3 regions of the Ralstonia pickettii genome follow, and region 2 is predicted to be linked to each of the others. Evidence: predicted binding sites of a transcription regulator. Region 2 holds the regulator's gene; each other region holds the start of a gene.
The links. The regulator FNR, encoded in region 2, switches genes on or off when oxygen is low (the NO sensors DNR and NnrR bind a similar motif). The targets are predictions, from matches to a motif close to TTGATNNNNATCAA.
Positions count from the first base shown of each region.

Region 1: the regulator FNR is predicted to act here: its motif matches at 1,078-1,091, upstream of N5B55_RS18295 (DUF2249 domain-containing protein).
Region 3: the regulator FNR is predicted to act here: its motif matches at 731-744, upstream of N5B55_RS00445 (universal stress protein).

Region 1 covers NZ_CP104382.1:343,078-345,341, forward strand. The annotation lists gene N5B55_RS18290 (nitric-oxide reductase large subunit) at 1-674, opposite strand, end outside; gene N5B55_RS18295 (DUF2249 domain-containing protein) at 707-997, opposite strand; gene nirK (copper-containing nitrite reductase) at 1,269-2,264, shown strand, end outside.
Region 2 covers NZ_CP104381.1:1,330,371-1,332,634, reverse strand. The annotation lists gene N5B55_RS06455 (sulfite exporter TauE/SafE family protein) at 1-324, opposite strand, end outside; gene fnr (fumarate/nitrate reduction transcriptional regulator Fnr) at 504-1,232, shown strand; gene N5B55_RS06445 (hypothetical protein) at 1,254-1,508, opposite strand; gene N5B55_RS06440 (FixH family protein) at 1,505-1,732, opposite strand; gene ccoG (cytochrome c oxidase accessory protein CcoG) at 1,768-2,264, opposite strand, start outside.
Region 3 covers NZ_CP104381.1:108,530-110,793, forward strand. The annotation lists gene N5B55_RS00440 (ABC transporter ATP-binding protein) at 1-578, opposite strand, end outside; gene N5B55_RS00445 (universal stress protein) at 1,005-1,445, shown strand; partial or broken gene N5B55_RS00450 (amino acid ABC transporter substrate-binding protein) at 1,463-1,586, shown strand; gene N5B55_RS00455 (FAD-dependent monooxygenase) at 2,115-2,264, shown strand, end outside.

The DNA.
Region 1 (2,264 bases), on a different replicon from region 2:
ATTGTGTTGCCTACTAGCGGTTCATGCGGCCAGTTGCTCGTATACGAGATGTCGGTCTCACCTGGGCGGTCGGCGGCCGCGGCCCACGACGTCCAGAAGAAGAACGCCGCCAGGGCTTCACGATCGGCCGCCTCCGGCAGCACGCCGGTGGCCATGGCGTATTGATCGCGCAGCGTTGCCAGCGACGGATCGGTGCCGAACAGGGCCTCGAAGTGCTGGGCCACACCGTGGATGGCCTCTGCGCGCTCACGCGACACGGTCAGGATGTCGTGATTTGCGTCGTACGTATTGCGGCGCATTTCCTCCTTTACGCTGGCGTCGACGGCGGCTTGCTGCACTGTCGTCAACGGCGCGTCGGTATCGAACTGCTGATGCGCGCGAATGGTTTGTAGCGCTGTGGCTTCACGGTGCAGCCAATCGGCAGACCAGTCAGGTGCAACGTAGCTGCCGTGGCCCCAGACGGTACCAAGCTGCTGGCCGCCGGCTGCCAGCCAGGCTTCCTGGCCGCGCTGGATTTGTTCGCCGGTAAAGAGCACCTCGCCCACAGAGGTGACGACGGCATGCGGAATCGGCGGCGCTGCCAGATAGATCTGCCGGCCCAGATAGCCCAATGCCCCGAACGACAGGATGAAGATCAGGCCGAGCCACCGCCACAGCCTTTGGTTGTTTTTCATGACAAGGTTCCTTGCAGGATGCGATCGGAAAATCAGGCGCCGCCACCGCAGCCACCGCAGCAGTGGCCCGCGCTGGCGGCAGACGCCACCTTGGTGATGGCAACGCGCCACGTGCCGGGGCCGCGCTGAAGGTAGTCCCAGGAAAACTGGCCCGGGCGTTCGACTTGAAACTGCGACTGCAGCGGGCGCGGATCGTGATCGTTGATCAGTTCCAGGCGCTGGCCGATGCCGAGTTCCCCGAAGGCGGAGAAGATCAGCGGATGGCGCTCGCGCGGCGCCAGCACGCGGAGGTCGAGCTGGATGGTGGAGGCGGACTGTGTCATGGGGATTCCCTCTGTGGGTGCCGCATCAAAAAGATGCATTAATGATGCAACTATAGTAGTGAGCGGAATCTCTGGCGTTATTGATGTATATCAGATGCTTGTTTGATGGATATCTTGAGGCGGCAAATCACGTCACGACTGGGTTTGCGTGCCACGCGGTGGGGTGGATGTACCGGTCGGGGCGGGTTTTCGTTTGCGCTGTATCAAAGCCCTAATGGCCGCCGCGGCCTAACGTGGAGCGGACGACACCAGACCGATACACGGGGGAAAAATGAGCCGTCTTCACACCGTCCGCAGCCTGATGCGCGCGGGCCTGATTTCTGTGTTGCTGGGCGCAGTGCTTGCGGGCACTGCGGCCCGCGCTGCCAGCGCCAAGTTGCCGGGTGATTTTGGCCCGCCGCGCGGCGAGCCCATCCACGCCGTCCTGACGAGTCCGCCGCTTGTGCCACCGCCGGTGAACCGGAACTATCCAGCCAAGGTCATCGTGGAGCTGGAAGTGGTCGAGAAGGAAATGCAGATCTCCGAAGGCGTCAGCTACACCTTCTGGACGTTCGGCGGCACCGTTCCTGGCAGTTTCATCCGCGTGCGGCAGGGCGACACGGTGGAGTTCCACCTCAAGAATCACCCGAGCAGCAAGATGCCGCACAACATCGACCTGCACGGCGTGACCGGTCCGGGCGGCGGCGCAGCATCGAGCTTCACCGCACCGGGCCACGAATCGCAGTTCACCTTCAAGGCGCTTAACGAGGGAGTCTACGTCTACCACTGCGCCACCGCGCCCGTGGGCATGCATATCGCCAACGGCATGTACGGCCTGATCCTGGTTGAGCCGCCCGAAGGCCTGCCCAAGGTGGATCACGAGTACTACGTCATGCAGGGCGATTTCTACACTGCCGGCAAGTACCGCGAGAAGGGCCTGCAGCCGTTCGACATGGAAAAGGCCATCGACGAACGCCCGAGCTACGTGTTGTTCAACGGTGCCGAAGGTGCGCTCACCGGTGACAAGGCGCTGCACGCCAAGGTGGGTGAAACGGTGCGCATCTTCGTTGGCAACGGCGGGCCCAATCTTGTCTCCAGCTTCCACGTAATTGGCGCCATCTTCGACCAGGTGCGCTACGAGGGCGGCACCAACGTGCAGAAGAATGTGCAGACCACGTTGATCCCGGCGGGTGGCGCGGCGGTCGTGAAGTTCACCGCGCGCGTGCCCGGCAGCTATGTGCTGGTAGACCACTCGATCTTCCGAGCCTTCAACAAGGGCGCCATGGCG
Region 2 (2,264 bases):
TGCAGCGGAACGCACGAGCAGCAGGACCCCGTAGGCAAGTAGCAAAGCGCTGGCAAAGGCAAACAGGCCGCGTTGGATCGGTAGCCACTGCTGGCGCCATATGGTCGCGCCCATCGCCCCCATGATTGCGCCGAGCAACGCATACGTGGTCAGGCGCCCCGCATGCATGACGACCTGTTCGAACCACAGCCGGCGACGCGACACAATTCGCACCGACACGGTCCCCCGCTCCGCCGCCAATGCGATACCGCTGCACATCGCCAGACAATGGACACCGCCGAGCAGTGCAATCAGAAAAACACTCAGAAGCGCCGCGGCACTCATCTTTTTAACGCTCTTTTGATATGGGCCAAGGTTTTCGTTTTGCTGTGGCGAACTTAGCCTAATTGACGCGTTTTGCCGCATCGGAAGTGTCCGATGACGACAACGTCGCCGTTATAATAAGTCGAGCTGCACCACAAGAATTACTCATTCCACTCTCTCGAAATCCAGTCGCCCCGCCCGTGCTCACTCGAATCGCGCTTACCGACCAAGCCTCGCGTTGTTCCACCTGCGTACTCGGACAAATCTGTCTGCCGGTGGGAATGAACTCGGACGACGTGCGCAAGATGGACGATTTGGTCAGCGAGCGCATCCGCATTAAGAAGGGGCAATCCCTCTATGCTTTGGGCGAGCCGCTTGAGGCGGTTTATGGCATTCGCTTCGGCACGCTGAAAACCCATTTGACGCTTGAAGACGGTCGCCACCAGATCACCGGATTCCACCTGCCAGGTGAAATTGTGGGGCTCGACGGCATTGGCGATATGCGCCACGTGTCGGACGCGACCGCGCTGGAAGATACCGAAGTCTGTGTGGTGCGTTACGACGAATTGCAACAGCTGTCGCGCCGGCTGCCATCGCTGCAGCATCAGTTCCTGCGCATCATGAGCAAGGAGATCTCGCAGGATCATCTGATGCTGCTCACGCTCGGCTCCATGCGTGCAGAAGAGCGTCTCGCGGCTTTCCTGCTCAATCTTTCCAAGCGCTCGGCCCAGCGCGGATATTCGTCGACCGAGTTCGTGCTGCGCATGAGCCGTGAAGAACTCGGCAGCTATCTGGGTCTCAAGCTCGAAACGGTCAGCCGCCTGTTCTCCCGTTTTGCCGAAGCGGGCCTCATTCAGATCCGTCAACGCCACGTCAAGCTGATCGACCTGGCCGGCCTGCGCCAGGTGATGAGCGGCCAGGCCGCCTAAGTTACCGTCCATGGCGCCTGCTCACACGAGCGGGTGTTCGTGCGCTTCCAGTTTGCCAATACCCGGCGATACATAGAGCGTCAGCGCACTCGACAACCCGCACAGCAACCAGAACACAAAGAACGACACGGTGTAGACCGCTTGGGCCGACACCGTGATCTGCTCGCCAAAGAAACGCAGGTCGGCAGGATCGACCACCGCAAAGACGATCAGCTCGGCCAGCGCGGCCGACAGAAAGGCCGGCCACAGAATCCACATCAGTAGTCGACGCTTCATCGGGCCCCCGCTGGCATGACATGCGCAGGCGCGGCAGCCGGCTTTTCGACGACCAAACCGCGCCGCACAACGTTGTCGTGAATGGCAGCATCCGGATGCGAAGTCGCGAGCCAGATGGTCACGCCACAGCCGATCATGGCGGCGAACGGTCCCGCCATCAGAAGCCACGGCCAGGGCTCGCGCCACCAGGGCCGTGCGGGTGCTGAAGTTTGCGTTGCGTGCATCGTTGCCTCCTGTTGGAGATGCCGCGAGTACCGCGCTAGCGCGGCACGATGAAGCTCGACGGCTCGCGCAGCACGAGGCTGCCACTGCCGTGATCTGCCTGAATGACGAATTGGATCTTGTGCGAACCGGGCGTCGCGTCGTCGGCGGGTCGACGCACGCGCACCGGCACCAGACGGTTGGCCGCAGGCGGCAACTCCAACGTGGTCGATTCGCCCCGGCCGCCCTCCACGTCCAGTTGAGGCATGCCTTCTGCGGTGATGGTCACGCGCATGGGCTGCTCGGATGCGTTCATGAGTTGCAGACGATAAACATTCTCGATCTTGCCGCCATCCACTTCGCGTGCGAGTGCCCCGCGATCGCGAATCACATCCACCTTGAGAGGCTGCCGAATCATCAGAGCGCCAATGAACCCAACAATGAGCACCAGCATGATTGCGCTGTAGACCAACACGCGTGGGCGCAGCAGATGCCGGCGCGCTTCTTTTGGGCTGAGCCGGTCATGCATGGCCCGCTCTGATGTATAGCGAATGA
Region 3 (2,264 bases), 1.2 Mb from region 2:
ATCAGGGTGCCAAACTCTCGGTTCACACGCTCGAGCACCTCAAGCACTAGGCGCCCCGTACGGAAGTCCAGCGCACCAGTTGGTTCGTCACACAGCAGCACGTCTGGCCGTTTGGCGACCGCGCGCGCAATGGCCACGCGTTGCTGTTCCCCGCCCGACATCTGCGAGGGAAAGTGGTCGCCGAGCGCCCCGATGCCGACCATGGACAAGGCATCGTCCGGAGCCAGCGGCCGATCGGCAATATCAGTCACCAGGGCGACGTTCTCGCGCGCGGTCAGGCTCGGAATTAGGTTGTAGAACTGAAAGACAAATCCGACGTGCTCGCGTCGGAACCGGGTGAGGTCTCGCTGCGCTGCAGATGAGAGGTCGTGGTCTCGGTAGACGATCGTGCCGCTCGTTGGTGTGTCGAGCCCACCCATCAAATTGAGCAGTGTCGATTTGCCGCTGCCGGACGCGCCGAGCAGCACGACGATCTCACCGGAGCCAAGTTCGAGGTCAACCTGATCCAGCGCGCGAACGCTCACGCTCCCCATCGGGTAGACCTTGCTGACCGCATGAATGGTAAAGACCGTTTCCACTACGCACCCGATCGGCATCTGGTGACACATTTCGGAACGACGCTCGCTGCCTGAGCCGCTCCCTTGCCGTGTTGCGGTGGCCCAGCATCCGTCGATGGGCGGGCAGCAGCTCTGCGCCTGGAATCACCCTAGTCGGATGCTTCAGATGTCCGTTGATCTGGCTCAACGCCACTCGGGTATAACCGCGAACATGCTCGGCATTAATCAGCCGTTGGGTGAAGAACCTCCAAGCACTGCCGCTATGTGATTTGATCAATGCACCGCGTCGACCCTGGCGGTTGAGATTCATCGGCATGGTCTTCGGTTGATCAAGATCAGCCTGCCGAACGTGGCGTGCCATAAGTTTGAAGCATCACCCGTGGGCTCCCACGCCAGAGCTGAGTAAGGAAGCGGCACTGGAGAAGCCTTATCGAAGGAGAAGCGATCATGTCAAAGAACATTGTGCTGGCCACTGACGGTTCCGCTTACTCGGACGCTGCGGCCCACTGCATCGCAGACCGCAGGCTGCTCACACCGGACATCACGGTCCATGTTCTACACTGCACACCTGATGTCAGCGGAGAGGTAGAGGTATTTGTCGGACACGCGGACGTTGCTGCCTGGCATAAAGAGCAAAGTGCCAAGGCAATGGCTTCCGCCATCGCGATCCTACGCGCTGCGGACGTTCCTTTTGAGGCTCACGGGTTGGTGGGATTTGCCCCGGAGCGCATCGTCCAGTACAGCCGCTCGGTGCACGCCGAGGCGATCGTGATGGGGGCGCACGGTCGTGGTGCCTTTTTCGATGCGGTCCTGGGTTCGGTGGCCAACCGCGTTGTGGCCCGGGCGGAATGCCCGGTTCTTCTGGTCAAAGCGGCAAAGGGCGCCTAGTAGGGATAGGCTGCGCAGTGAAACGCCCGAATCTGCAGGTTGAGTACATCCCCGTGACCGGGCAGAACAGAATCCCACTCCTGGTCAACGGCACTTACGATTTCGAATGCGGTTCCACACCCAATAACCTCGCGCGAGGGCGGGATGTTGACCCTGAGTTCAAGAAACTGTTGGACGGCACCATCGTCTGGCTGATGAGAGCCGGTGCACACTTCTTCGGTTGCCGTTGGTGGACTCTCGTTGAGCCCAATATGATGGCTTCCAGCGGTGCGACTTTGCAGCGACCAAAGGGCAAACATATTTGTAGCGAGAAGCCTGCGGGGAGGATCGAAGTTGCTGGTCTGGGACAAACTTGCATGCTCACGGTGTCCTACGTAACGCATTGATTCTTCTGCGTTACGTAGGTCAGACATAATTGCAACTAATCAACAGAAAAGGCCGTCCTTCGGGACGGCCTTTTTTCGTGGTGTGCGTTGCGCCAGACAAGCATTCGCTCCACCGTTGTTTCAAGTATACCGCGCGCCCTGGGGCTTGCGGGAAGCCCCGGTGGCCGCAGTAGCATCGCCCCCCATCTTTGAAACCGACCGAAAGGAGGGCAGACATGCGCGTGATGCCGTCGACGTTTGGAGCGCGGGGCCGTGGCGTGGCGATGCCGCCCGGAGGTGTGAAATGAGCGGGCATGCCGTGGTAATCGCCGGCGGTGGGCCGACGGGGCTCATGCTGGCGGCCGAGTTGGCGTTGGCCGGCATCGACGTCGCCATTGTCGAGCGCCGCGCCAATCAGGACGTGGAGGGCGTGCGGGCACTGGGTCTGCATGCG